DNA from 3 places in the Paenibacillus sp. sptzw28 genome. Region 2 is predicted to be linked to each of the others. Evidence: riboswitches for the same ligand, from Rfam matches in the RefSeq annotation. Region 2 holds a riboswitch; each other region holds the start of a gene.
What was found. A riboswitch is a leader RNA that binds a small molecule or an ion and turns the genes downstream of it on or off. The one in region 2 is predicted to bind cyclic di-AMP.
Positions count from the first base shown of each region.

Region 1: another riboswitch for cyclic di-AMP. It lies ahead of KZ483_RS15245 (APC family permease); the one in region 2 lies ahead of KZ483_RS22190 (TrkH family potassium uptake protein).
Region 3: another riboswitch for cyclic di-AMP. It lies ahead of KZ483_RS09755 (DUF4218 domain-containing protein); the one in region 2 lies ahead of KZ483_RS22190 (TrkH family potassium uptake protein).

Region 1 is NZ_CP080545.1:3,394,044-3,404,035, forward strand. It holds partial or broken gene KZ483_RS29160 (MFS transporter) at 1-100, shown strand, start outside; gene pelA (pectate lyase) at 289-1,260, opposite strand; gene KZ483_RS15235 (hypothetical protein) at 1,697-2,200, opposite strand; gene KZ483_RS15240 (M48 family metallopeptidase) at 2,193-2,930, opposite strand; gene KZ483_RS15245 (APC family permease) at 3,166-4,992, opposite strand; cyclic di-AMP (ydaO/yuaA leader) riboswitch at 5,161-5,318, opposite strand; gene KZ483_RS15250 (GlcG/HbpS family heme-binding protein) at 5,729-6,136, opposite strand; gene KZ483_RS28925 (NAD(P)-dependent alcohol dehydrogenase) at 6,402-6,896, opposite strand; gene KZ483_RS28930 (NAD(P)-dependent alcohol dehydrogenase) at 6,963-7,376, opposite strand; gene KZ483_RS29165 (DUF4386 domain-containing protein) at 7,414-7,704, opposite strand; partial or broken gene KZ483_RS28605 (oligogalacturonate lyase family protein) at 7,912-8,319, opposite strand; gene KZ483_RS15270 (hypothetical protein) at 8,507-9,070, opposite strand; gene KZ483_RS15275 (hypothetical protein) at 9,048-9,299, opposite strand; gene KZ483_RS15280 (helix-turn-helix transcriptional regulator) at 9,342-9,665, opposite strand; gene KZ483_RS28610 (hypothetical protein) at 9,724-9,849, shown strand.
Region 2 is NZ_CP080545.1:4,845,494-4,855,485, forward strand. It holds gene sdhA (succinate dehydrogenase flavoprotein subunit) at 1-300, opposite strand, end outside; gene KZ483_RS22170 (succinate dehydrogenase cytochrome b558 subunit) at 327-998, opposite strand; gene KZ483_RS22175 (LysR family transcriptional regulator) at 1,216-2,109, shown strand; gene KZ483_RS22180 (cation:proton antiporter) at 2,183-3,427, opposite strand; gene KZ483_RS22185 (potassium channel family protein) at 3,473-4,135, opposite strand; gene KZ483_RS22190 (TrkH family potassium uptake protein) at 4,152-5,504, opposite strand; cyclic di-AMP (ydaO/yuaA leader) riboswitch at 5,579-5,783, opposite strand; gene KZ483_RS22195 (CPBP family intramembrane glutamic endopeptidase) at 6,024-7,643, shown strand; gene uvrC (excinuclease ABC subunit UvrC) at 7,732-9,630, opposite strand; gene KZ483_RS22205 (YqzM family protein) at 9,823-9,969, shown strand.
Region 3 is NZ_CP080545.1:2,216,806-2,226,797, reverse strand. It holds gene KZ483_RS09785 (histidine kinase) at 1-23, opposite strand, end outside; gene kdpC (potassium-transporting ATPase subunit KdpC) at 290-898, opposite strand; gene kdpB (potassium-transporting ATPase subunit KdpB) at 921-2,951, opposite strand; gene kdpA (potassium-transporting ATPase subunit KdpA) at 2,976-4,655, opposite strand; gene kdpF (K(+)-transporting ATPase subunit F) at 4,685-4,762, opposite strand; gene KZ483_RS09760 (DUF2681 domain-containing protein) at 4,759-4,869, opposite strand; gene KZ483_RS09755 (DUF4218 domain-containing protein) at 4,882-5,292, opposite strand; cyclic di-AMP (ydaO/yuaA leader) riboswitch at 5,412-5,576, opposite strand; cyclic di-AMP (ydaO/yuaA leader) riboswitch at 5,678-5,870, opposite strand; partial or broken gene KZ483_RS09750 (spore germination protein) at 6,008-6,325, shown strand; gene KZ483_RS09745 (hypothetical protein) at 6,547-6,819, shown strand; gene KZ483_RS09740 (glycoside hydrolase family 27 protein) at 6,846-8,126, shown strand; gene KZ483_RS09735 (helix-turn-helix domain-containing protein) at 8,272-9,156, shown strand; partial or broken gene KZ483_RS09730 (L-lactate dehydrogenase) at 9,292-9,992, shown strand, end outside.

The sequences.
Region 1 (9,992 bases), 1.5 Mb from region 2:
TACGAGCCCTCTTGTGGCAGGAAGTACAGCATGTCTCATGTTTCTAACGGCGACCGGCATACAGTTCGCGCTTGAGAATTTGCCTATTCGCACCATTTTTCTTATAGGCGCTGCGGCCTTCGCCGCCATCTTGGCTGCAGCAGCAGCGGCCGGGGGCTTTTCGTATTCTAACGGCTTAGGAGTTAATATTCGTGTCATCCGACACAAGAGTCCAGGGCAAGGGCCATTAATAAATAAACCAGTCGCCGGTTCATTTCCAGCGACTGGTTTCTCAAATTACAGCAGGTTTCAAGTAATTCCAAGAGCCGAAGGCCAATTCCCATACCATGCGTATCCAACTCTTCTTTCTTGTTCAATATCGCTAAGCTTATATTTAACTATACCGTCACGACCTACAAATATAGGCTTATTCGTTCCAATCTCGTAAAAACGAGCCCATATCGGAGTAGTGACACTTGAGTCTTCCACAACTATGACATCATCACTGGTCTTTACTATTCTAATTCCAATGATCTTAACGGTTCTGAACCATTGCTCGGCTGCATTAATAGAAGCATTAATTTGCGACGTGGCAGGTCTGGTTTTTAGAAATTTTACAATTCCTACACTTTCATTAGCGCAAAGAGATGGGACTTCATATGACCTAGCCCCTGCAGGCTTTAGCGTTACCGAGTCATGCTGTTGTCCCCAAACCGTTAAGGCTCCATTAACAACAACCTGTGTCTGTAATATGTTATCTATGCCTTTCGAAACCGCTGTTTTACATCTACCGGCTAAAGTGCTGTCTATAAAAGCGAAATCGCCTCTTTTGTTTGCAATGTCATCCAGAAGGATCATAACATTAATCATTGCATTGTCATTGAATGTAATGTGGGTATGATAACCTGTGCTTTGATAGATCTGCGGCCACCCGCCGTTAGCATATTGCATATTTAACAGGAAGTTGATTCCTTTTATAGCAGCCGCTGAATAACTGCTGTTGCTTGTCCTTTGATACTCACCTGCTAATCTTCTTATTTCCGTGTACGTAGCTTTATTGTCAATTGTCGACTTCGCCCAATTCCCGCTAGTAACGGCGTAATCTTTTCTCCAACCTCCATCGGGCTGCTGGTATTTTAAAATATCCGAGAAACTGGCAGTAGCTCCTGATGCGTCGGCGGCGAATACAGCTTGCGGAGGTTGTAGCATTATTCCAAAAGCTCCTAAGATAAAGGTTAAGATTAACACGAAAGATCCATATTTTATTTTTGATTTTGACATGACAGCAATCTCCTTTTTTTGTTTTTTACGAACTTTTTAAGCTATATTAATTTAAGATATTGTATGACCCACCACCTTCCACTCTAAGAATACTGCTGACTGGAAGCGCTTACTTAAATCCATAAATAGGGTATCACACAATTTATTAATTAAATAATGTAATTTTGTCTTCTTATTACTAAATTTGATCTTTCTTGCCTCATGGCAAGTCCAAATTTACTCATTCGAGCCTTGTGGTGTTTAGCGTAGTCGTTGCGGCATTGGGGTTATAATGAATAAGGCCGCAACCGCGGCTTTTTATCGTTGCATGTTCTTGTTTTAAAGCATAATAAGCTGCCGGGCAGAGACCCGGCAGCTTTCCGTTTTAATACAATTCACTTCAGAATTACTTCAGTTTTCCCGGAAAACTCGCGATAAATCCACGAAGTGCTGCGGCTCAAATGTACGGCGCCATCCAAGTACGGTAATCGTCAAGAAGCTCCCGCTGAATGCGTTGCTCCAACCGACGGAATTCAGCTTCGAATTCGGCTTCCCGGGCGGGATCAAGAACTAGTGCGAGATTACCGGCATTGCATTGTTCGATATACTTTTTTCTCAGGGCGGTTGGAGGATGGGTGGTATCGAACCGATACTCCGCATTTTGCGTGATCCGACGAATTCTTTTGATTTCCCTTTCGGGAACATGATTTACCGCATTACGAAATTCACCGAACAAATCGTTGTTGTATTTGTACTTGGCAACCTTCTCAAAGGCGATATAGAAGGTAGGTTCGAAGTGAAGCTTCTCAAGGGCGGACAGTGCTGCACTCTTACCGCTGATATGAACGGCAAGGCTGTCGGCGTGGTATTCGAGTCGCTGGCTTTCTTTCCACGACGGCAAGCTTATTAAATACCACAGCAGTTCGACCAACTTGGCCATACCCAATCGAATCTTAGCCATAAGGGTGTCGAGAGGACCGAAAAGTTCCGAGTAATCGGTTTTGGGATAAAAAATATAATGCGCTTTCCACATACCAATTTCTTGTATTGTCATTATGTGCGTTGTGGGCCATTTCGTGGGCCAGTACATGAATTTTCTCTTGTACGGTTAGACCCGCAAACAGCGGAATACCGATTCCGATCAACCTTTTCCGAAGCAAGCCGGAACGCATAAAGAAGGCGGTAAATTCAGGCAGGGCGACGACGCTATCGATTCTTCGCGCCCCGGTTCGTTCAGCCAATTCGTCGAGCAGCTCGTAAATCACCGGGTAATCTGACCTATGGATCGGCTTTCGTTTGAACCTGTAAAATCTCGGTCGGATTTCGAAGGCCACTGCCGTCATAAGTAAGCCTGATAGAAACTCGCCGAAATTGTAAGGCGTTACGAGTCTTTCGATGCCAAGGTAAAACAGCAGGATTGTCAAACCATGAAGCACGGTTGCCGCCAGATATGCAGCGACAATGGAAGGTGTAATCCTGAATTCGACGCCCGCAGTCATTATGCTGTCGTATAACCGCTGGACTGCCCGAACACCAATCTTCCGATTTAGTTTATCCGCAAGCCGTTCGTGTGACGAAACGCGCTCGGGGTTCAAGTTCCAATCACACTGATCGCACCACGTCACGTACCCTGGTATGACCGGCATATCGCTGCCGCACTGCGGACAGGATACTCGTGCTCCGTTTTCCATTCTCTTCCCCCTGTATCTATAGTTCGATAGTCCTTTTATATCAACAGTATGTCAGTCCTGTGCTTGAAAATAAAGTCTTTGTTTCTAGCACTTTATTCCTTCAATCTACACGAATCGCAGATTTTCCGGATTAAATGGAATACATCGCAGCAATTAAAAATAAAAGCAGCTGTCTTATGACAGCTGCCTGCATTTTCTATAGGGATCCATAGCTTTACGATTACCAAGGCCCAGATTATTTTTTGAGATGATAAGGAACGGTTGTAACGATTACATCTTTCCGATAAAGCAGTGCGGCACGAATGGTAAAGCTTGTTTGGTTATGCAGGATATTGTGCCACCCCTTTTTCGGAATGAATTGCGGAATAATGACAGTGACTTGGTAATTTGATTCTCTGGCCTTCCGCTCTACCGTATCGATAAATTTCATCAGCGGCTGGATAATGCTGCGGTATGGCGAATGCAGAGTTACCAGCCTGACATCAGGCATCCATTTGGACCATTTCTCCTCGAACTTCGCCTCGTCCTCACGCTCGAATGGGATATACACTGCAATGATCTGATCCGCTCCCAGCGATTTGGCGTAATTTGCAGAGTGTTCCACTACATGTGTGATACCGGCTACGGGTAGAATGATGACATTACCTTCTATTGGAACGGCCGGTTCGCATGTGGTAAGCCGAAGCTGTTCGCCGACCGCCTCATAGTGTTTATTAATCCGGTGAAACGCGAGCACGATAAGCGGCAGAAAAATCAGTATCGGCCAAATCTGCGTGAATTTCGTCAAGAAGAATACGAATGTAACCGTCAGGCAAATGAAGGCGCCTGTAGTATTAATGATCAGCTTTGGTACCCATCCGGGGGGCTTTTGCCGAATCCATTTCAGCATCATTCCACTCTGGGACAATGTAAACGGAATAAACACGCCTACGGCGTAGAGCGGGATTAACTGTTCGGTCTGCCCTTTAAATGCTAATATCAGTAAAATGGAAAGAACCCCGAGCATTATAATTCCATTCGAGTAACCCAGTCTATCCCCGCGAACGGCAAACATCCTCGGAATAAACTTATCCTTGGCAAGATTGACTGCCAGTAAAGGGAACGCTGAATAACCGGTATTCGCGGCCAGAATAAGAATCAATGCCGTTGTACCTTGGATAAAGAAATACATGAAAGTCCGGCCAAAAGTTTGTTCGGCGATTTGAGAAACGACTGTGGCTTCCACTATGGGTGTAATGCCGTAATAGTAAGCCAGGAACACGGTGCCGGAGAACAGCAGTGCCAACAATATGCCCATCACTGTTAGTGTTCTGGCCGCATTTTTCGGTGCAGGATCTCTGAAGTTGGGTATTGCATTCGAGATCGCCTCAACACCTGTCAACGCCGAACTCCCGGATGCGAAGGCTCTTAGAAGCAGAAACAGACTGATCCCCATTACAGGTGTCCCGATCGGTGCATGCTGCGCCGCAGAAACTCCGCCGCTGGCGATATTATACAAACCTGCTCCGATTAAAATAAAGAGAGCGAGAACAAACAAGTAAACCGGGTAGGCCAAAATTGAAGCGGATTCCGTCACACCACGAAGATTTAGCAGTGTAATCAGGATAACAAATACAACTGCGATGCCAACAGTATGTTCGTGCAAGGTTGGGAAGGCGGAAGTGATGGCATCTGTTCCTGCGGATACGCTAACGGCCACTGTCAGGATATAATCTACAAGCAGAGAACCGCCAGCGACCAATCCGGGATATTTACCCAGATTTTCTTTGGAAACAACATACGCCCCACCGCCGTGCGGATACGCAAAGATGATTTGTCGATACGACAAAATAAGAGCCACCAACAGGATCAATACACCGATTCCTATCGGAATCGAATACCAGAATGCTGCAATGCTGATCGTAATCAGAACCAGTAGAATCTGTTCCGGTCCGTAAGCTACAGACGACAATGCGTCGGAAGACAAAATGGCAAGCGCCTTGGTTTTGTTTAGCTTCTGTTCCCCTAATTCGTTGGATTTGAGCGGCCTTCCGATCAAGATTCGTTTGAGTGCCACTAACATTCCCGACCACCGCCGCCTGAGAAATAAACTTGCCGCATAATACGTTATCCCTACCCCTTCTTTTAGAAAATCAGTTGTTTTAGATATCCTTACCCTTCCCAAATTTACTGTTTTTTACCACACAAAAAAACCGCAAGGCATCTTACGGCTGTAATAACCCAAGTCGTCTCACCTTCTCCAAAAACGCTTGCGAGGTTAGCTGCCGGATTCGGGCTGTTAGAGTCGCCCTACAGTGCGCACCATACAGCACTGATTCACCCCATGACGTCATATAATGAGCTCCTTCGGTTCCCCCGTTTTCCTCAGAAATTCAGCGAGTTATGAGATGAGACGATTATACCGCTTTGAACAACCACTGTAAAACGGCCAATAAACTCAAAAAGCATCGATTTTATGATGCTTTAACGAATGTATGCGGATACATTATATAATATTGTTCTAGTGGTATGTGAAGGGCAGTATTATCGTTCATTCTCTTAAATTGCCGCACTATTCAGCTATCTCTGCCAGTACAACGTTTCCCGATACGAGTTTCCCCTTAGATAGACTGAATAACATTCAGGGCTTAATAATTGACGGATTCTTCATATCCGCAATACAAAAGTACCAAGTAACACAAAAAAGCCGCGATTTCCGCGACCTTTAATGTTGTATTTTGGTCTTCCGATAGGCTGCTGCGCAATTCCCGGCTTATAACTACTTTTTGTTATTTGGTTAAAAACTTCACCCTTAATAATCACCCATACGTTCGCTCAAAATTAACTCTAACCGCCTCTGCAACAAGAACATCCTGCTCGACTGAACCGCCGCTAACACCAAGTCCGCCAATCAAAAGATGTTGTTGGAGTAACGGAATCCCTCCGCCAAATAATACAATACGATTTCGGTTTGTCGAATGGATGCCGTAAAGGGACCCTCCGGGGCGTGCCATTTTGGCCAAATCTGCAGTCGGCATTTTCATGGCTACCGATGTCCATGCTTTATTGGTTGCTATATCGATGCTTGCCAGTAAAGCATGGTCCATTTTGTAACACGCGGTCAGATTGCCTCCTGCATCTACAACTGAAATCACCATAGGCACGCCAATTCGATGTGCTTCCAGCTCCGCTGACTGAATGATTTCTTTTGCCATCCATAATTGCATTGCAGTCACATTCCGCCAAAGATCGTCATTGCGTTGAATTTATGAGCCGGAATCTTATTTTCCGAAATCACTCTCCATTGGCACTGCATTCTTTGAGTTCACTCCCTCTTTTGTATTACACGCTTAAGACCTTACATTTTTACGATTACCGGAGCCGTTTCTTCAAACGATTATTACATTTTATTTGCTTCGCCCCGGATCTATTCTAGGGACAATTTGTAATATTTTTCTTGTTGATGAAGCTGCCGGAGCAAGCAATGAATTGCTATAACATCTCCATATTAATGACGACTTTTCCTTTGGGGTGACCTTCTCCAAGATACCTGAGAGCTTCAGCAACCTCGCTTAACGGATACCGTCTATCTATAACAGGAACTACTTTGCCAGCTTCAAAAAGCTCCTTGAAAAAATTTTGGTCATTTTTGTTTGTCCTGTGAACAAGGATACCCATTTTCTTGCTCCCTGCCATTGAAACACACGGTCCCAGGAGCATGAGTTGGCAGATTCGGGCCATGGAGCCTCCCACCATGACATAAGTGCCGCCCGGACTTAATGCACGCTTGTAATCGAAAATTGAGCGATATCCAGCAACATCAAGAATCAGATCGTAACTCTGCCCATTATTGGTGAAATCATCCTGCGTGTAATCAATAACCCGGTCTGCACCAATCGATTGCAGCATATCCAATTTCCTTGTGGTGTCCACGCCTGTTACGCAAGTCCCGAATGATTTGGCAATCTGCACCGCAAACGTACCCACACCGCCGCCCGCACCGTTAATTAATACCTGCTGTCCTTTCTGAATCTGTCCTTTATCACGAAGTCCCTATAAGGCTAAGACTCCCGCTTGCGGTATGGCTGCGGCTTCCTCGAATGTCATACCGGCAGGCTTAAGCGATAATGCATTTTCATCCGCACATACATATTCCCCGAATCCGCCCCAACTACATCCGGAGAGGTCCCCGAACACTTCATCGCCTGGAAGAAAACTCCTTACGTTGCTACCGACCGCTTCAATCCGTCCCGCTATGTCAGCCCCGAGAATATTGTATTTTGGTTTCAGAAGCCCTTTGAGACGGGCTAAGAACGGTCTGCCTCTAAGAAGATCCCAGTCCCATGAATTAACGGATGCAGCATGTACTTTTATAAGCACTTCATTGTCCTTGGGAGCAGGCTTTTCCACCTCTTTAACCTTAAGAGCATCAGTAGTGCCGTAATGTGTATATACAACTGCCTTCATGAAATTTCCCCTTAACACTTATTTTTGTGCTTTGGTTTTATTTTATAGCAGACATGGGAGCTATTGCAGGTGAGTTGAATCCTTTGACTATAAGCCAGACCGGCATTAGTATTTCAAATAAGGCTCCCGGAAGAAATAAGAGCATGCCTGGGCTATAACCGAAGAGCTCTAGCAAGGCGCTTGTTAACAACGATGCGTAACCAATAAGTCCAAAGACGGATATTAAACGCGGAATGAGCCTTGATCGGTATAACAAATAACAAAATAAGAGGCTGTAAAGACCAAGAACGATCATTGCCAATTGAAAGGCCAAAAATTTCGCTTTAATTGCTAAGGCGCCTAAGTGACATCGGGAATACTCCTTGAGTTAATTAATTGCGCTGCAGTCATTGGTATTGGAGTCATGCTTTTCCCAATCTTGAAAAAGCATAATGAAAATATTGCGATTGGATACGTTGCTTTCAGGATTATTGAGGCCGTAATCCTGGTGGGTAATAAATCGTTTCGCCTCATAAATCGTCTCCGCGCCGCCCGTCATGGCATCGATTCGAACGATTATGCTGTGGGGAGCCGCTTCCATCAGCTCGCGGTGGCCGACATAACCGTTGCCGAGATCGAGGCGGATGCAAGAAGAGAGGTCTTCCTGAACACAGGTCAGGACGTATTTACAGTCTGCAGTCGCACTGGCGTTACCGAGCTGATAGCCCTCAGGCGCTTCGTATAACAGCTGTTCTTCCAGTGAAGGTAAATCGAGCCGGACCAGGGAGCGGCCTTTCTTTACAAAGGCTGCACTTCCATCCGGCAGCAAACATGCGTCCAATTGGTCGTTGTCGCGGTACTCCGTAAGCTGAGTGATCTGACCGCTCGCCAGATGCAAGCTGTATAAGTTCGTACTGTTTCCCCTATCCGAAATGAGCAAAAGTCGCTGTCCCCCATCGACCATCCGCTTTCGGTAAAATATAAATGATGGCTGTGAGCCATATAATCGGTCAACTGCGTAACTTCAAGACCTGTCAGCCGGTCAGTATAGGTCTTCCGTTCTGAAGGCCAGACGGTTCCTTTTACCATTTACGCGCCTCCTCTAACGAATATGTAAGCGTCTTACAACTAAGGCTTCAGCCCTTCCCACTTCACGTTCCACCTTCCATCCTTCGGAAAACTTGTCCGCTGCCTTTCCAGCCGCAGGCCATCATGGCAGCGGCTGTCAGCAAGCCTCCATTGCCCGGCAAATAAGCCGTTAAGCCTGGTCGTTGATAGTTATGTCCATTAGTCAAATAGGTGTTTTCATGTAAGCCCGTTCGCTCAATTCGCCCGGAGCTCCATTCCCAGCCGACCAAATAATGGTCTTCATCCATGCTTCTGTCCAGCAATGCCCGCTGAGCTTCCTGCTCGAGGAGCACCGTCCGATGCCTGTCATCATTGTCCCAATCCGGAAACACGGCTTTCGCCCACGCCGTATGGATCATATCGGGTGCAGGGAAACGGATGAATACCTGAAGGCGTCCTTGGCTGATGAGCGGTGATTCCACACGTACGCCGACGGTATCGTAAACGGAGTGACAAGCTGTCGTTACGCGGACCGGAACACCTTGAACGGTATATTCACTCGTAAGTATGCCTGTCCAAAGGTTTAATCGCTGATGTATATTCGCTATATCACCGGCTGCCGCTTCATAGCCGGCCGTACGTGTCAAACATCTGATACTCGGCATCCTTTTCCGTAAACCGGTCACGTCCTCCTGTGAAGTGCCACCCCCAGTTGGACTGGGTACCAAGCGGTACCTCATATTGCTCCGGAAATGACTGCAATCCGGTGATGTCGCTTGTAAAGGCAAATTCCGTATTGCCTACGGAGAAGGGGGACAGCGGGGCCCACTTGTTCAGCTCGGGATGATGCCGCTCTACGATTTGTCGTCTATCCATCGTTTCCTCCTTGGACCCGGACCGGATGGAGCCGCTACCCGGTTATTCTACCTTGGAATCCATCCGGATTCTCATCATATCCCGGTACTTGCCCGGTGTAATATCCTTATACTTGCGGAAGATGCGGATGAAGCTGTTCTCATGCTGATAACCAACCATTTCAGCGATGTGAGAAATGCGGGAATCCGTTCTTAACAGCAGCTCGGTTGCAAGGTCCATACGCAGCTGAGTCAAGTAGTTATATATAGTCTCACCCGTCTCCTGCTTGAAAACTTGGCTGGCAAGACTGCTGCTAATTCCTATTGATTCGGCAACTTCGGGAATGCCGATCGGCTCACTCAGATGCTGCTTCATATATTCGATCATGCGGTGACATGTAATGAAATCTTTGCTTTCAACCAGCCGGCGGCCTGCGGTTCAGTTCATGTCTGATGTCGTCCAAATGCAGCGTCTCAAATTGTTCGCAGGAATGCTCATCCTCCTGCTCCTCAACCGGGCGGAGCTGTTCGATCCTCTCAGCGGCCTCCTGCAGGAAAGAAACTACGGCTGAAGGATATTCTGATTCTCCCGGGCTTGATCGGAACCTTCAATATGATCATCATCCGCACTTAATATCACTATTGCGTGCATGACAAGATCCGCGAGTTTTATGCCAATCCCCTGTATGCCCCACTTCGATTCTTTATGATATGA
Region 2 (9,992 bases):
ACCCATCCGGTCCATCAAGTGAATGATTCCCGGCGCGGCATCGCACATCGCCTTAACCGGCGGTTGGTTCGCGAGGAAGTCGCCGCCGTATACCGTATCGTCAAAGTGCTCCCAAGTGGAGTCCCCTTCGCCCTTCGTATTTACAGCTCCGTTGATGCCGCCCTGGGCGCACACGGAGTGGGACCGTTTGACCGGCACAAGCGAGAACAGATCGACGTGAACGCCCGCTTCCGCCGCTTTAATTGTAGCCATCAGCCCGGCAAGGCCGCCGCCGACAACAATTACTTTATTTTTAGCCATTATCGATTCGCTCCTTGTCCTAAAGCTTATACGAGATTTGCCGCTTGCACTGCAGCCGATGCCGCTTCTCTAAACTCATCGCCGCGGAACGCCACAAGCGACATCAGGAACAGCGCCGTTACGATCACGAATACTACCATCCAAATATAGGAGGAGATACGCTGCGCACGCGGGCCGACTGTAATGCCCCAGCTGACAAGAAACGACCACATGCCGTTGCTGAAGTGGAACACCGCTGCAATAACACCGATTACATAAAGAACGAAGAATAACCCGTTGTTGGCGATCCCGTTCATTACCCCGCCAAGCTCTTCATGCGTTACGTGTCCGATCATAACCTGAAAGCGAGTCTGGTATAGATGCCAGAAGACGAAGATAAAGGTAATGACACCCGAAATCCGCTGAAGTGTGAACGCCCAGTTGCGGCCGTATTGGAATCGCCCTGTATTCGAGTTGGATTGGTACGCGATATAAAGGCCGTATACGCCATGAAACAGCAGCGGCAGCCAAATGCCGAACAGCTCCAGGAAAAAGACGAGCGGAAGACTGTTCAAAAATTGGACGCTATCCTTGAACCCCTGAGGACCACCCTCGTATGCTGAGTAGTTTGTGAGACCATGCTCAACGATGAACAAGCTGAGCGGAATCACTCCGAGCAGGGAGTGGATCTTACGCGATAAATAGGAATTTCCTTTCATAACTTGTGCGTTCTCCTTTCAAAACTGTGGGATTGCTTCGTCAAATTTCGCCAAAATCATTCTCCATTGTAACGCTGGCCCTATCACGCGTCAACATAAGCATGACACACTTTGGCCACACTTCACATGATACTCCTTTTCCGCTTATAATGGAATTGCTTATTATTCATTAATAGTTATAACAAATTTGCATATGTAATCGGAGGTTAAACAAAAAATGCTCGAAGAGTTGAACGTATTCGCCATTGTTGTAGAGCAGTCAAGCATGAATAAGGCCTCCGTCGCTTTAAATTTGTCACAGCCGGCTTTATCGCGAAAAATAGCGAAACTTGAGCAGGATCTGGGAGTGGAGCTGTTCCGCCGCATCGGAAAACGTCTGGAATTGACGCGAATCGGCCAGCTTACCTACGATTACGCCGTCGAGGTGAGACAGCAGCATTTGCGATATTTGAAGATGGTAGCCGAATACAAGACGGCCGGCCGGTCCACGCTTACGATCGGAGCGAGTCTGACCACTCTGCAGACGACGCTTCCGGATCTGATTCAAGCGCTGACGGAACGCAGTCCGGATTTGGATATTAAAGCGATAACCGGCAAAACTCATGAGATCGTAACGCTCGTACGGGAACGTAAGGCCGATCTCGGCATCGTCGCTTCTCTTATCGACGACCCTTCGCTGCACTGCGTGCCGTTGTTTGGCGATCATCTCGTCCTCGTATTGCCCCGGAACCATTTTGTTATGGATAAAGGAGCCCCTGTCATCGGCGATTTGAACGGTCTGCCGATGATCTTGTTCTCCAAAGGAACCTGGTACCGGATACTGACTGACGAGCTGTTTGAAAAATACCGCCTTCTTCCCGATGTACGAATGGAAATCGATTCGTTCGAAGCGATTTTACGGCTGCTCCATACGTGCCGGGCCGGTACGTTACTGCCAAAATCGTACCTGCGCCCGCAGCTGCTCGACGACAATGATCTCATCGTGGTTCCCATTCGCGAGCTTGACGAGACGAAGCGGACGACATCGCTTATTCATGCCGAAGCGGAGAGTCTGAGCCCGGCCGTCCGTCTTTGGATCGACGAAATCGCCGCCCTGTACAAGCGGGTATAAATTTGGTGTGAACTGCTTTTACTGAAGCCCTTTCAAACGAGCACAGGACAGCCGCCTTAATGTGCGCCTGTCCTTATTGTTTGCCATTATCCGCTTCTAAATCCATCCCGAGTTTGCGGGCCATCCAGGCCGTGGTGCTTGCTTGCAGGAGAATCGTCAGCATTATCGCCATAAACGTTACCGAAGCAATGATGTCGGCATGCTTCACTCCCATTCCGGCCAGCATCCCCGACAATGCCGCCGGAATGACGCCGGTTTCGCGGACCCAGATCATAAATGTCATCTCCTTGAGCGACCACCGGGATTTAAGGTCCGGCAGCGCGGAAGCAAATACCGTCGCGGGCCGGGCAATCGCCATCAGTACGATAACCGCGATCAAGCTCTGCCACCAATAGTCGGCCAGAAGCACGAAGTTGACCTGACTCCCGAGGAGTATGAAGATAAGCATACGCATAATGACGGTTATATTATCGGAGAAATGCGTCATTTCATCATTTTTGCCAACCATATGAAGGCCGAAATTTTGCGAATTCCCCCAAATCAAGCCGGCTACGAACGTGGCCATAAATCCGCTGACATGCAGCATATCGCCGACCAGGTAAGCACCCAAGGCAGTGCCGATCATGGCGATGGTCGTATAGTCGCGAAGCACACCGATCCGGGTGTGCGCAACCAGATAAACGACGGCAAATCCAACGATAAGGCCGACCCCGATTCCCCCAAATGCCGTTATCAAAAAGTCCAGCGTAACCGCGCCCGCATCAATCGACGATTTGCCTGTCGCTGCTGCAAGGAGCGCGAACGTTATTATTGAGCCCGTGGCATCATTAAAAGCCGATTCGCTCTCGACGGTCTCCCGCACACGCTCGCGTATGGTGACCTGCCTGAATACCGGAATAATGGACGCCGGATCCGTCGAAGCGATGACCGCCGCCGCAAGGAGCGCATACAACAAACCTATCCCGAACAACCAGTGGACTGCAGCGCCTACAATACCGACCGTAATCAGAACCCCCGGGACGCTCAGCAGCCCAACCGTCCATCCGACCTGCTTCAGTCCGCGGAGCCGGATGTTGCGCCCTCCGTCAAACAGAATGATCGAAGATCCCGCCACCAGTATCAACTGGTTCGTCAGCGAACTGCTGGCCACATTAATCCAGTGAAGTCCCTGGCCGATAACCATACCGGCAATAATAAACAGCGCCACATCCGGCAGCTTCAGCCGCGAGGCGATCATCCCCGCGACCATTCCGGCCGCGACGATTACCAGCAGCAATAAAAACAAATGCTGTATCAGCTCTGTGGTAGGTGTTTCCATCCGCTAGTCACGCCCGTTTCCCAGAAAAAGCCGGTCTCCGCGAACTTAGCGGGTGACCGACTCCTCGAATTGTTCGATTTGATTATTCGTCCCGATGACGACCATAACGTCCTTCTCAGCCAGCACGTCGGTTGCCGAAGGAGCGATTATGATTCCTTTGGGCTTATTGATCGCCACGATGCTGCAGCCGAACCGGGCACGCGGATTCAAATCCTGCAGCGAGACGCCGTTCAGGCATTTCGGCACCGCCAGCTCCGCGATCGTATACTCCTTCGACAGCTCGATATAATCGAGAAGGTTCGGCGAAACGAGCTGATGCGCCACCCGGATACCCATATCCCGTTCCGGGTAGACGACACGATCGACTCCGATTTTCTCCAGCACGCGCCCGTGAAGCTCGCTCATCGCTTTGGCCACGACCTTCTTCACGCCGAGATCCTTCAAAATAATCGCAGTCAATATGCTCGCTTGAATATCGTCGCCAATAGCAACGACACCGCAATCGAAATTGCGGACTCCGAGCGAACGAAGCACTTCCTCGTCTGTTGATTCCGCAACGACGGCGTGAGTCAGCACCTGGCTCATATCTTGAACGGCTTCCTCGTCTTTATCGATGCCGAGCACCTCGTAATCAAGCTGAATTAACTCTCTTGCCAAGCTCGAACCGAATCGTCCAAGCCCGATAATGACGAATTGACTCCTCTTCATCCTGCTTCACTTTCCCCTATCCGATAATTATTTTGCCTTCCGGGTGCCTGTACAATTCTTTCTCCGCGCGCGGTCCAAGCGCATACGCAAGCGTCAGCGGTCCAAGCCGTCCGCAGAACATCGTAAGACTGATAATGATTTTGCCGATTGCCGACAGCTCCGGCGTAATGCCGAGCGTTAGTCCGACGGTGCCGAAAGCTGAGGTGGTTTCGAACAAAATTTTGATAAATGCTTTATCTTCGGTCGTTGACAGGACCATGGTAACGAGAACGACAAGCGCAAGTGAAAGCAGCGTAATCGTCAGCGCTTTGAAAATGCGTTCCCGCGCCAGCCGGAAATTGAACAGGACGATATCCTCTTTTCCTCTTATCATGGCTATAACCGCCCCGATAAGCGTTGTAAACGTCGTTGTTTTAATTCCGCCTCCTGTCGATCCGGGGGATGCGCCGATGAACATGAGGATAATAGTGAAAAATTGGGTTGCTTGTCTCAGCGATGGAATGTCAAGCGTATTGGCGCCGGCCGTGCGCGGCGTGACGGATTGGAAGAAAGCAGCGAGCACCTTACCGCCAAGATTCAACTGACCAAGCGTATCCTTGTTGGAAAATTCAAATATGAAAATCACGATGGTGCCGACCGCAATGAGAGCCGCAGTCATGGAAAGCACCACTTTGGAATGCAGCGATAACCGTTTATTTTTACGGAATTCCATTAAATCCGACATGACGATGAACCCGAGTCCGCCCAGGATGATTAGCAGCATAGCTGTAATATTGATGACGGGATCGCTGACGTATCCCGTGAGACTGACAAACGGAACACCGAATCGACCGAACAAATCGAAGCCGGCGTTGTTGAATAATGACACGGCGTGAAAAACGCCGAAATAAATCGCCTGGCCGAGCGGCATATCAAAAGACCACCTGATCGAGAATAGCGTCGCGCCGATCAATTCGATGGCGAGAGAATAGAAAATAACCTTTCGAATCAGCCGGACTATACCTTCCATGCTTGTCTGATTCATAGCTTCCTGAAGAATGAGTCTTTCCCGCAGCGAGATCCGCTTGCGGATCACAATCGCAAATAATGTCGCCATGGTCATGAACCCGAGTCCGCCGATTTGAATAAGTGTCATAATAATCAGTTGGCCGGCGATCGAAAAGTAGCTTCCCGTATCTACAACGACCAGCCCTGTGACACAGGTTGCCGATGTCGCCGTAAACAACGCATCGACAAATCGAAGCCTCGTTCCTGTTTGCGACGCGAACGGCATCGAGAGCAGCAAAGCGCCGGTCAGGATGATAAGCGCAAAGCCGGTGACGAGAATGCGGGGCGGCGACCATTTGGAAATGTTAAACAGCGATTTCATGTAAACCTAATCCACCCCTCCATGCAGTCTCAGCGCACAAAAAAAAGCACTGGATCCCCAATGCTATTGCGATGAGTCCTGTTCCACTAAGCCTACGAGGTTAGCTGACGGATTCGGGCCCGGACAGGCGGCCCTATTCTTAGGGCAGCGGCACCAAAGCGCGCGTTGCCCGTTGAAATTCACCCCGTGCTGCCGGGTTTACGAAACTGCAAAATGCCAGTCGCTCCGACAACGATATGGTTCCCCCGTTTTCTTTTAGAAATTCGGCTTTTTATTCAATTGATTCACATTATAAAACTAAAGCAGGGAAACACCAAACGACGGTTTTGCAGAAAACAAACCGAATTCCGGCAAAAATAACGCCAGTTCCGTTGAAATCGGCCGGTTACTGGCTTTCTTGTCCCATTACCTCGTCCGTAAAACGAAAATGAACGGAATCGCATGGATAATTTCGGGAGAACTATGATATGGTAGATGTATGCGGTTTATTTGCTCAATACCATTTGCAGAGGTGCACCGATGAACCAATATCAGATACAGCCCAATTGGAAAATTTTTTCGTGGCTAGCACTTGCAGGAATTATTTTATATTTACTTGTTCAGGTTCTCCCGTCCACCTCCGAGGCATTCTTCGGAACCGGCAGCGAGAAAGTAATCGCGAAAAGCGAAGCCGAGCGCGCGGCAGCGGATTTTGCAGAGCGCCAGTTCAAGCAAAAGCCGGTCGAAGCGCATGCGGTCCATCAATCTGACAGCCTGCTTTACGGTTATTTGTCCAAAGAAAAGCTTCTTAACGAATATGATAAAGAGTGGGACGCCGCTTTCCCCACCGACACCTTTCAGGTGAATACGAAAATGCCCGACGGAAGTCTGATTTTCATTTATGTTCATATGCAGAAGGGTACGGTCGTCGGCTGGAATCGGTATAATGCGTCAGATTCGTCTGTTCCGGGTCCAACGGAGCAGGATGATGCAGCGTTAAAATTCGCGGTGTCGCAGGGATTTCAAGCCCGCTCTCTGAAAATCTCGAACACAAACCCGAGTACCGGTGAGGTCCGCCTCGATGTAGCGGATCATATGATCGCAGACGCGCGGCTTGTTCTGGAGGTGCGGAGCGAGAAGCTTCCGGGCGGAGGCCTAATAATTGCCAAATATGAACCGAAATTTATCGTCCCTTCAGGCTACTCCACTTATGTGGAGCAGCAAACAAAGCTGGCATCATTTCTCTCGCTGCTCGGAAGCTTGCTCTTGTCGTTCGTTCTCTTCGTGCTCGCCATCATTTATGCATCGTTGTACAGGAAGCACTCGTCATTCAAACGCGGAATCGTGCTGAGTTTGGTTTTTCTGTTCGTATACCTCGCCAACAACATTAGCATGACGGACGGAATTCTGGCTGCAGCGGGTGAGAATCCGAACGCTGTTTCTTATGCTGTAGTAACTGTAGCCATTACCAGCATCGTAACGGTAGTAATGGCAGCTGCGGCATACTTCTCCCTTGTCGGCGGAGACGCATTGTGGAATTCGATGGGCCGCCGTTTATGGCCGCGATTTGGCGAAGCCGGCTACGGGGAATATGTATGGCGCAGCATGTGGCTCGGTTACTTATTCGCCTTAATATTGCTTGGCCTGCAAACGGTAATTTTCATCGTTCTGCTCAATGTAACAGGCGCCTGGTCGACGACGGATGTCACCCAGTCCCCCTATAATCTGGCCGCACCCTGGATATTTCCGATGATGGCCTGGTGTGCCGCGATTTCGGAAGAAGCCGTATACCGGTTGTTCGGAATCGGACTGCTTAAGAAGTGGTTTAAAAATACGTTCGTCGCAGCGCTCATTCCGACGATCATATGGGCACTCGGCCACGTCACTTACCCGATCTTCCCGTCTACGACCCGCTTATTCGAACTGACGATTATCGGTCTTGCCTTCAGTTTCATGTTCGTCCGTTACGGTTTTATAACAGTCCTGTTCGCCCATGCGGTCTTCGACAGCATCATGATGGCGATCTCGCTTATGTTCATGGGCACCGCCGTCAATATACTGACAGGAATTATATATATCATTCTTCCCATTCCGATCGCATGGTCGATTCGGTGGTTTGATAAGAGAACCCCCAAACGGGCACTAACTCTGCGAAGCTGAGTGGTACTGTGAAGCATTGCGGAGCAAAGCGCTTCGCACAATATCAACTCGGCCAAACATCTAAAATACAAAAGGGAGAAACCGCTTCTCACGGTTCCTCCCTCAACGCTTCGATAATTTGCGAGGCGAGCTTCTCGCCGATCGACAGGGGCCGGAAATCTTCAATTCCGGCCTCTTTGATTTTCTTAATGGAGCCAAAATGCTTCAGAAGCAGCTTTCGGCGTTTCTCCCCTATGCCCGGAATGGCATCCAGCCGCGAGGCAACCATGGATTTGCCGCGCTGTTCGCGGTGGAAAGAAATAGCAAATCGGTGAACTTCATCCTGGATCCGCTGCAGCAGATAAAATTCCTGGCTGTCCCGTGTTAACGGTACGATTTCAGGGGGATCCCCAATCATTAACTGCGCTGTCTTATGCTTGGCATCCTTCACCAGGCCGCATACCGGTACGAATAAGCCGAGCTCATTCTCCAATACGTCGAGCGCTGCGGATATTTGACCTTTACCCCCGTCGACCACAATCAGATCCGGCAGCTGCAGCCCTTCCTTAAGCACTCTTTCGTAACGGCGCCGGACGACCTCCCGCATCGTTTCGTAATCATCCGGCCCCTTCACAGTCCGAACCTTGTATTTCCGGTACTCTTTCTTATCCGGCTTGCCGTCAGTAAAAACAATCATCGCCGAGACAGGGTCGGTGCCTTGAATGTTCGAGTTATCAAACGCCTCTATGCGGCGGATCTCCGGCAGACCAAGCGCCTCGGCGAGACCTTCCGACGCTTTGACGGTCCGGACCTCATCGCGCTCAATGAGCTGGAATTTCTCACTTAGCGTGACCTTGGCGTTGTTAACGGCCATAGCGACCACGTCGCGCTTGCGGCCGCGCTGCGGCATGAACACTTTCACCTTCAGCCACTTCTGCAATGACACCCGAACCTCATCGGCGGCAGAGCCGGCTGCGACTTCATCCGTATGCGGCACGCCGTCGGCTGCAGCGGCGTCCGATTCCTCTTGCACCGGCGCGGGCAGCAGTATTTCCTTCGGGAGCGCCGGGTTATCACTGTAATATTGCGTAACAAAGGTCATGAAATCGTCATACTCGTCTCCATAGAACGGAAAGGTGGTAGCGTGCCGTTCGATTAATTTGCCTTGGCGCATGTACATAATTTGTACGCACATCCAGCCTTTGTCCGTCGCAAATCCGAATACGTCACGGTCCATCTCGTCGGAGAGCGTAATTTTCTGCTTCTCCATAATGGCGTCTATGGCCATGATCTGATCGCGGAATTCTTTAGCGCGCTCAAACTCCAGTCCTTCCGCCGCTGCGGCCATTTTTCCCTGCAGCGTCTTTTTCACCTCATCGTGGCCGCCGTTCAGGAATCGGGTTATTTCCTGTACCATCGCCTCGTATGTCCCCGGGGCTATCTCATATTCGCAGGGTGCCACGCATTGACCGAGGTGGTAATACAGGCATACTTTATCCGGCAGCGTGTTGCATTTGCGCAGCGGGTACAAACGGTCGAGCAGTTTCTTTGTTTGCTGGGCGGCATATGCGTTCGGATAAGGACCGAAATATTTCCCTTTATCCTTCACGATACGGCGGGTTACCTCCAGCTTCGGGTGCTTCTCGTTTGTAATTTTAATATAAGGAAATGATTTATCGTCCTTCAACAGCACATTATAACGCGGATGATGCTGCTTGATGAGATTGCATTCCAGAATAAGAGCTTCCATATTGCTGGAAGTGACGATATATTCAAAATCGCGTATTTCCGAGACGAGCTTCTGGGTCTTGCCGTCGTGGCTGCCGTTAAAATAGGAGCGGACGCGGTTTTTCAACACCTTCGCTTTGCCGACGTAAATAATCGTGCCGTCGCCGTTTTTCATTAAATAGCAGCCCGACTGGTCCGGCAAAAGCGCCAATTTGCTGCGGATTCTCTCCGCCGCCAGACGCTGCTCAGCCCCTTCAACGACTCTTGGTTCCTCTTCCATCGGTACTCCTCCCGGCCATTTGTTCAACTTCTATTGTAGCATAGCCGCACAGCCGAGCGTCAGTATTCCTTTCATATCGGCAGCGCTTCAGTGAAGCCGCCTCACAATTGTCACGAACGACAGCTTTACAATTATTCTGGAATTTGGGTATACTAGGAGGAGCATTCGTCGTTTCGAGGAGGAAGTTAAACTATGGAAAATGTTAGAGATCCGCGGGAGCATATTAACGAGGAACCGCGTGACGACTTCGGGGATGTCGCAATGGGCTTTGCCGGTTTCTTCGGCTTTATGACCGTCATTTTTGCCGTTGCGGTAATTATTAAATTTATCATTTCGTAACAAACAGGCTTCATGCAGGCGAA
Region 3 (9,992 bases), 2.6 Mb from region 2:
GTTTTTCGTCTGTAGCTTTTCACAAAGAGCGCCCCCTGAATCCGTTATCCGCTTGTTTTTAACAGAACCCAATTCATAAATGATGAAAGAATAAGTGCAATGCCGAGGAAGAATATCCACTTTTTTATAACCAGGCTACGCTGAGCTCCGAATCCTTTTCCAAACAAAAGAAACAACATTTGCAGGACCATGAACGAACAAATAAATAAAAATACAAAAATCACCCGGCTTCTCACTCCCATAACTGAAAGTACCCCGCCTATTGATGTATAGGCAGGGTCAGGTTTTATTATTTACCCACTAAATGCTGCAGCTCGATATTCAATTTCAGTACGTTTACACGGGGTTCACCAAAGATGACCAAATCACGTCCAACCGTTTGCTTGCGGACGAGCTCTTCCAGCCGCAGTACCGGTATCCCCGTCAGTTTGCTGATCCGGGGAATTTGCACGCTCGCAGATTCCGGCGTGATGTCCGGATCAAGCCCCGAACCTGAGTTTGTTATGAGCGAGATTGGCAGCTTGCTTACCGGGACGTCCGGGTTCTCTTTCTTCCAAGCTTCGATCGAATCTTTCGTTCGCTTGAGCAGATCCGGATTGGATGGCCCATAGTTGTTCGAACCGGACGCCCCCGCGTTGTAACCGATGCTGGATACGCGGCCCTGAAAATATTTCGGATCCGTAAAGCTCTGTCCGATGAGCTCGGACCCGACGACCTCTCCTGCAGCGTTCTTGATCAAGCTGCCGTTCGCCTGGTAAGGCATGAACAGCTGAGCAAGACCTGTACACGCCAGCGGATACAGAATGCCGCAGAGTACGATAAACACGATGCTTGCTCTTACCGCAACAACTACATAGGAACCTCCGGTCGGTTCCGGCAGGCTTACCGATTTATTCATCGTAGATTTCCTTCCTTTCCGATTAAACCCAAAGGTGGACGATCATATCAATGAGCTTGATACCGATAAACGGTACGACCACGCCGCCGAGACCATAGACAAACAAGTTCCGGCTAAGCAGCTTCGAGGCGCTCATCGGTTTATATTTGACACCTTTCATCGCCAGTGGAATGAGAAGCGGTATAATAACGGCGTTGAAAATGAGCGCCGATAGGATGGCCGACATCGGCGAGCCCAGATGCATCACGTTCAATGCGTTCATCTGCGGGATCGCGAGTGTGAACATGGCGGGGATGATCGCAAAATACTTCGCGATATCGTTGGCGATGCTGAACGTTGTCAGCGCCCCGCGCGTCATGAGCAGCTGCTTGCCAATGGACACGACCTCGATGATTTTCGACGGGTCGGAATCCAGATCAACCATGTTGGCCGCTTCTTTCGCGGCGACGGTGCCGCTGTTCATCGCAAGCCCGACGTCGGCCTGAGCCAGCGCCGGCGCGTCATTCGTGCCGTCACCGGTCATCGCGACGAGTTTGCCTTCAGCCTGCTCGCGGCGGATGACAGCGATTTTGTCCTCCGGTTTGCTTTCTGCGATAAAATCGTCCACCCCGGCTTCGCGCGCGATTGTCGCAGCCGTAAGCGGATTATCACCGGTACACATGATCGTCTTGATGCCCATCTTGCGAAGCTGGTCGAACCGCTCTCGCATGCCCGGCTTTACGGTATCCTTCAAATAGATCAGGCCGAAGATGCGGTTATCCACGGCAACGGCAAGCGGTGTCCCGCCCTCGGATGCAACCGCGTTACCTTTGTCGTCGAGGTCGCCCGGGATGGAACCGCCCTGCGCCGACACCCATTTCTTCACCGCATCGACCGCGCCCTTGCGGACCTTGCGGCCTCCCTCCAAATCGACCCCGCTCATTCTGGTTTCCGCTTTGAATTCGATAAACTCCGCGCCAGATGCCAGCGACTCCTGAAAGCTCAAATTTTGTTTCTTCATCAGCTCCAGCACAGAGCGGCCTTCCGGAGTCTCGTCCTTCACTGAACTGATGGCAGACCATTCAGCTACGGTTTCGACGCTTTCGCCGCCGACCGGAATGAATTCGCCGGCCATCCGGTTTCCGAAGGTGATGGTGCCCGTCTTGTCCAGAATCATCGTGTTGATGTCGCCTGCGGCTTCGACCGCTTTACCGGACATCGCGAGTACGTTGAACTGCGTGACGCGGTCCATGCCGGCGATCCCGATCGCCGACAGCAGTCCGCCGATCGTGGTCGGGATAAGGCAGACGAGCAAAGCGATAAGGACAGGGACATCAAGTACAATATTCAGATACTTCGCAATCGGAGCGAGCGTGACGACAACAATCAGGAAAATGAGCGTCAAGCTCGTAAGCAGCGTGTTCAGCGCCAGCTCGTTCGGCGTTTTCTGCCGCTTGGCGCCTTCCACCAGCGAGATCATCCTGTCAATGAACGATTCCCCGGGGTCGCTTGAGATGCGCACCTTGATTTGATCGCTGACGACGCGGGTTCCGCCTGTCACGGAGCTAAAGTCGCCGCCGGCCTCCTTGATGACCGGGGCAGATTCGCCGGTAATGGCCGACTCGTCAACGGAAGCGAGACCTTCGATTACTTCTCCGTCTCCAGGTATCATTTCACCTTGCGAGACGATGACGATGTCTCCTTTGCGGAGCTCGGTGGATGACACGACTTTCACGCTTCCCAAGGCCAGCTTATTGGCCGTCATTTCTTTTTTCGATTTCTTCAGCGAATCTGCTTGCGCTTTACCTCGTCCTTCAGCGAGTGCCTCGGCAAAATTGGCGAACAACACCGTAAACAGAAGGATCACAAATACCGTCAAATTAAACCCGACATTGTGTCCCGTGCCGAAATAGGATGGAAAAACGGTCATCAACAGTACGACAAGCGTACCGACTTCAACTACAAACATGACCGGATTTTTCAACATCGTGATCGGATTTAATTTGATAAAACTGTCTTTTACCGCACCCTGTACGATAGAAGAGGATAGCATCGGTCTTCGATTCGTGCTCATTGTCGGTTCACCTCATCCGTTCCGTTAGCGAAGTGTCAATTGCTCTGCGATCGGCCCGAGGACCAGAGCAGGCAAGAACGTCAGCGCTCCAATAATCAATACTGTTCCGATCAAGATACCCATGAACAAGCCATTGTCCGTCCGGAACGTCCCAACCGTCTCCGGCACCCACTGCTTGCGGACTAGCGAACCGGCCACGGCCAGCATAGCGATCATGGAAACATACCGGCCAAGCAGCATGACTATCCCGGTTGAAATATTCCAAAACGGCGTGTTATCGGCAAGCCCCTCGAAGCCGGAGCCGTTGTTCGCCCCGGAAGATGCATACTGATAAAGCACCTGTGAAATGCCGTGAAATCCGGGATTTGTAATCGATCCTTTTCCGAGATCAGTCAAGAACGCGATAGCCGTCGGTACAAGGATAATGAACGGATGCGTCAGAATCGCGACGGCGATCAGCTTCATCTCTCGCGGCTCAATTTTACGGCCCAGGAACTCCGGCGTCCGGCCAACCATGAGCCCGGCAAGGAACACGCCCAAAATCGCATACATCAGCATGTTCACAAGGCCGACGCCTTTGCCGCCAAATACGCAGTTGAGCATCATTTGAGCAAGCGCTCCGAGTCCGCCGATCGGCGTGAGCGTGTCGTGCATGTTATCGACCGAACCGGTTGTTGCGGCGGTCGTAACGGCCGTGAATAGCGCCGATTGCGCAATGCCGAAACGGACCTCTTTCCCTTCCATACTGCCTTGTGAGGCGTCGATGCCAAGCTTGTTCAGCACCGGGTTGCCGCGTAGTTCTGCAGCATATATCATGACAAGGAATACGATAAACATGGACATCATTGCACCGAATATGACCCAGCCTTGCTTGCGGTTTTTGGAAAACAAACCATAGGTATAAGGCAAGGAGGCAGGCAGCGCCCACATCGATAAAATTTCGATTACATTCGTCAGCGGACTCGGGTTTTCGAAAGGATGCGCCGAGTTGACTCCGAAGAAACCGCCGCCGTTCGTGCCCAAATGCTTGATGGACTCTAACGATGCAACCGGGCCGATCGCGATGTGCTGCGCTGCGCCCTCAAGCGTTGTCACGCTAAGCGTCGGTTCCAGCGTCTGAGGCACATGAAGCGCCACCATTACAAGCGTGAGAATGAGGGCAGCCGGAATAAAAATCCGCGTGTGCGCCTTCACGAAGTCTTCGAAGAAGTTGCCGATTGTCTCCCCTTTGCTCGTCAAACCGCGAACAAAAGCGATCGCAACCGAGAAACCCGTCGCCGCCGATGTGAACATCATCATCATGATAACGATCATCTGTGAAAAGTAAGAGAGCCCCGTCTCGCCGCTGTAATCCTGCAGGTTTGTATTCGTCATGAAGCTGATGACTGTGTTAAACGTCAGCGTTTGCTCCATGTTATCGATACCGTTAGGATTCAACGGCAGCACTTGCTGCAAACGCAAAATCACATAGCTGACTGCAACAAGTACGATATTCATTAGCAGAAAACTGAGCGCATACTTTTTCCATGTCATGCCGGCTCGCTGCTTGAGGCCAATCAGCGTATACAGGATGCGTTCGAAAGGTCCGAATAGTTTATCCAAGCGATTCGGCTCGTTTGAAAAAACATGATATACGTACGTCCCAAGCGGTTTGACTAGTAAAACAATCACCGCCAAGACGATCACTATTTGCAAAATGCCCATCCGGCAACCTCCTTAGAACGGTCTGATCATCAAAATTTTTCAGGATTAATCAAGGCATAAACCAGATAAAGAAAAATAAATAACGTAAAAATCAAGACTGCAATCATAATTGCTCTCCACCTGCCTCATCAATGACTTGGCTGCACCAGGATAGAAAACCGTAGAATAATGTAAAAGCGCCGCCAAGCAGCAAAATCATATATAGGTCAAGCATATTAAGCCTCCTTTACGCATCTGACAACAGATCATCGGTTATAAGGAAAGAGATATCGTTACTGCTGGTATGGATGACATAATTGGCGCCAAGCCCTTTGTATACGAGCCTCGGATTGCAGCTGTCCGTTATGACATAAATCGGCTTTGTCGTCCAGCTGCGGCATATTTGTATATACCGGCAGCAAAGGTTAAGACTGCTTTCAAACAAATATACCTTTCCGATCCGAAACTCCGGAACAGCCCATGTAATTTCCTTGGTTGTATTTACCGCTATGATGCGCTCTACTCCAAGAGTCATTATGCGTTCATGTTCCGCCTTATTGCGGGTAATTACAGCAAATGGAATACGCTTGTCTTTCAGTTGCCTGATAAAGTCTTCGCCTCGAATATTCGGCGCCGAAACCAAAATCAAATCTTGCAATTCGCGTTTCTCCTCCTTGGTTTTCAGGAGTAGGCAACAAAAAAGAAGCCATTGGAAGAGGAACTCTTCTCGCGGCTTCTAGGCACAGTAAAAAACCGTGTCTATTCACGTTAAAAAGTTGCCTCTCTCTGGTACGCTTACGAGGTTAGCTGCCGGATTCGGGCGTGAGAGTCGCCCTACGCCTGGTTGCCATGCAACCGGGCGATTCACCCCATGGATTATAAGACAATCCGTTCGGGTCCCCCGTTCCCTCCTTTATTAGAGGGATTCAGCGAAAAAGACGTTTGCTGAATAAAAAAAACCGCATAGGGAATCTACCCTGCGGCCGATAAAGTCACAAGATCATCCTCCCAACAATGAAGAACCAGATTCTGAAATGAAACAGAATGTTGTCCTTCTACACTTACGAGGTTAGCTGCCGGATTCGGGCTGTGAGAGTAGCCCTACCCGAAGAAGCAACCTTGTCAGTTGGCTCCTCCAGGATTCACCCCAAATGACGGATTATCGACTCTCACATCGAAAGCCGTCATTACATGGTTCCCCCGCTTTCCTTAACGGAAACTCAGCGATTTGATGAAAATATTTCAATTCATGAATCGTATATTACGCCTCCTCTGTCGGTTTGTAAATATAACTAACATGCTGCAAACTGCCTTTACATCACACGTGCATCGATTGCAGCGCTTACATCTTTTAGGAACTCTATAACGCTCTCTCTATCTCATTATCTCTTCGGTTTATAACAATGGTTCATTGTGGTACTGCCGCTTTCACCCTGCCTTCTTTTTATATCTCCATCACGACCTTTCACCAACAGATGCTGCCCACAAAGTTGATCCTTAGCTTCGCATCGGCCCACGAATTGGTGCCGTTTCCGGCTCTTATCGAAGCTTTAATAATGGAAGTGACGTTTGAGGCGCTTCGCGAAGCGGGAGTACGGCTCCCGAAGCAAGTGGGGGCAGCGGTGAGTATTGTCGGCGCGATTGTTATCGGAGAAGCGGCGGTAATGGCTGGGCTTATTTCTGCCCCATTGGCGAAGGAGACGGTTGCGCGGGTACAAAGAGACCAATACGGACGTTCTTGGCTATGCGGATGCTTTTTATAACAAATATATCCTCAGATTTGGAAACAGACACGGGACAACTGGGGCACTCAGTTCCGGCAGGTCGAAACCGATTATGATATCCATGTGAACATTGCACGACCAGGCGAATACGTGCCGCCTTTAGCTGTAAAAAAGGATGGAGGGAAATAATGCTGGTAACGGCAAAGGTATTGTCTGTTGCTTTTATTCTCTTTTTGATCGGCTTATATGAGTGGCCCAAAATAAATCGCCGTTTAAAAAGGGAGCGTATCGTTTTCGTATTACTCTGCACGCTGACGCTTGTGGTGTCGGAAGAGCCGATAGGTTATCCGAAAATGCCCGGAGATATATCCATTGCCGAGTGTGACAGCAATATTTTACAAGCTGGAGCAATACATTACGGTGGAAACGTCGCCTTCCTTGTTTTACACTTGAAGGAGTAAAACTTCTAGCATAAAGGATGGATGACATGAAGCATCAGAAAATCGCTCTCACACCGCCGATGGGATGGAACAGTTGGGATTGTTATGGAGCAGCTGTACGTGAAGAGGAAATCAGAGGAAATGCGCAATATATGGCGAATCATTTGAAACAGCACGGCTGGGAGTACGTCGTGGTCGATATTCAGTGGTACGAGCCGGGTGCGGTTTCCTCCCAATACCGGCCTTTTGTTCCGCTGGAGATGGATGAATACTCGCGTCTTATACCTGCCGCAAACCGTTTTCCCTCCGCAGCCGGCGGACTTGGGTTCAAGCCGCTCGCAGATTATGTGCACAGCCTATCGCTTAAATTCGGCATTCATATTATGCGCGGAATTCCGCGGCAAGCCGTTCACGCTGACACTCCTGTAATGGGAACTTCAGCTACAGCCAGAGATATCGCCCACACGAACTCGATCTGTCCGTGGAATACGGATATGTACGGCGTGGATGCTTCCAAAGAAGGAGCCCAGGCCTACTACGATTCCCTGTTTCGGATGTATGCCGAATGGGGCGTAGACTTCGTCAAAGTGGACGATATCGCGGCTTCGCGCCTTTATCATATTCATAAAGAAGAAATCGGTCTGATTCGCAAGGCAATCGACAACTGCGGCCGCCCGATGGTGTTAAGTCTTTCTCCGGGTCCGGCGCCGCTTGAATACGCTTCCGTCTTCATCGCTGGCGCCAACATGTGGCGGATGACGGACGATTTCTGGGATCTGTGGCCGCTGCTGCACGGCATGTTCGAACGGTGCGAGAAGTGGGCGGAGCACGTCGGCCCCGGACAATGGCCGGATTGCGACATGCTGCCGCTTGGGCATCTCGGCATCCGTTCGGTGGATGGCGGCGGCGCCGACCGCTGGACCCGCTTTACGCAGGATGAGCAGCTCACGATGATGACGCTTTGGAGCATTTTCCGTTCCCCGCTCATGTTCGGCGGAGAGATGCGGGACAATGACGAATGGACGCTTTCGCTGCTAACGAACGAAGAGGTTCTGGCCATGCACCGCAGCAGCAGCGGTGCCCGGCAGGTATATAGGGACGGCGAGCGTATCGTTTGGACTGCCTCAGATGATAACGGGGCGATATACGCTGCGCTTTTCAATGCCGGAGATGAACCTGCGACCGTCAGCGTTTCACTCGAGCAATTAGGAGCAGGGTCGCCGAAACAGGCAAGGGATCTGTGGAACCGGAAGGATATCGGTACGGTTACGGATACGCTGAAGGCAGACCTCCCTCCTCACGGAGCGTCCCTTTACAAATTGATTTAAAAATTTGCACTGTGCAAGAATCAGGCCTGTCTCTTCCTCCACAAGAGACAGGCCTGCTGTATGCCGGGATGAAAAAAGGCGGCTGTTCTGATACGCTATCTGCATAGACAATAGATTATGAATGAGTCCCAAGGAGGATTTTCGCATGACGGAGCAACCCTCCAACTATTCGGTCATCGGATTCCGTTTTTCCGAACAGCCCCCGCATCCCTTATTTGAATTATTTGCAATCGGCCAGGAAAGAATTACATCAACAGATTATAATTGGGACGGCTTGAAACGGACTGACGGTCCCCTTCTGCTTTTTCAATACACGCTTGCAGGGAGCGGATGCATCCGTATTGGCGAGCAGACGCACAAGCTCGGTCCCGGCGCGGCCTTTCTGGTCGAAATCCCAGGCGATCACCGTTACTTCTTTCCGGCTTCCGGGCAATCGTGGGAGTTTCTGTTTATCTTAATCCGGCCGTCGGGGGTTCTGGATTATTGGATCGACATTAAAGGGCAGCTCGGTTCGGTCACGCATATTCCAAAAGACCAGCCGATTATCCAGCTGCTGCAGTATATGTACCGGAATGCTAGAAACGGTGTCATTTCCGATGCCTACCATGCCTCCTCCACCGTCTACCAATTCTCGATGGAGCTGCTTCGTTTCAGCTGCCAAGGCACAGCGGCGGATCATTGGCCGGCCAATATCAAGAAGGCCGCGGAGTGGATTGAGCTGCATTATGACCGTATTATCGGTATTGATGAGATTTGCGGACACGCGGAACTGTCCAAATATCATTTCGTCCGCCGTTTCACTCAAGTAACCGGCCAAAGTCCGAATACCTACTTGACCAAGGTTCGGATCGGACATGCCATCCGGCTCCTCAGGGAGACCGATCTTCATATAGATGAAGTGGCGCGGTCCGTCGGCTTTGCAGGCGGCAGTTATTTCACGAAGGTGTTTCGTAAATGGACAGGCAGCTCGCCAAGCGAGTTCCGGCATGGGCGCGATCGTTTGTCCTTCCATCAGTTCTTCTTCGGTTAAGTGCCTGTATTACCCGGGTACAAGCTGATTAGACTCGTCTCTACAATGTTAATTTCTTTCACATAATAGTGACAATGAAGCCGCGGCCGGTCATATACTGGAATCAGAGTCAGCAGGAAAGCGAGGGAGCATGCAATGGGCAGCAAAACACGGAAAGTGGCGGTTGTCGGTGTCGGTTTTGTCGGGGCAAGCTGCGCTTATTCAATGGTGAACCAGTCGATTTGCGACGAAATTCTGCTCATCGACAGAACGGCTGAACGTGCTTATGCTCAGGCGCTTGATCTTTCCCACTGCATGGATTTCACTCATACCAGGACGAAAGTGTACGCGGGCGGTTATGAGGATTGCAGCGATGCCGATATCGTCGTTCTATGCGCCGGCGCAAATCCGAATCCGAGCGACAGCCGACTTAGTATGCTGGACAGCTCCTTATGAACAGCGGATTTAACGGCATATTCGTTGCTGCCGCGAACCCGGTTGACATCGTCACGTACATGGTATGGAAGCTATCCGGACTCCCTCGCGCTCAAGTAATCGGAACAGGCACTTCGATCGATTCATCGCGGCTAAAAACGCTGCTCTGCGAGTTTCTACCTGTCGACCCCCGAAGCGTTCAGGGATATGTGCTCGGCGAGCATGGTGAATCACAATTCCCGGCCTGGTCGCACGTAACGATCGGGGGCAAGCCGATTCTGGATATTCTCGCCCAGCATCCCCACCGTTTCGGACATATTAAGCTTGATGAAATCGCAGCCAAAACACGCAATGCCGGATGGGAAATCATGCAGCGAAAAGGCTCGACACACTACGGAATCGCCAATGCAATCGCGCACATC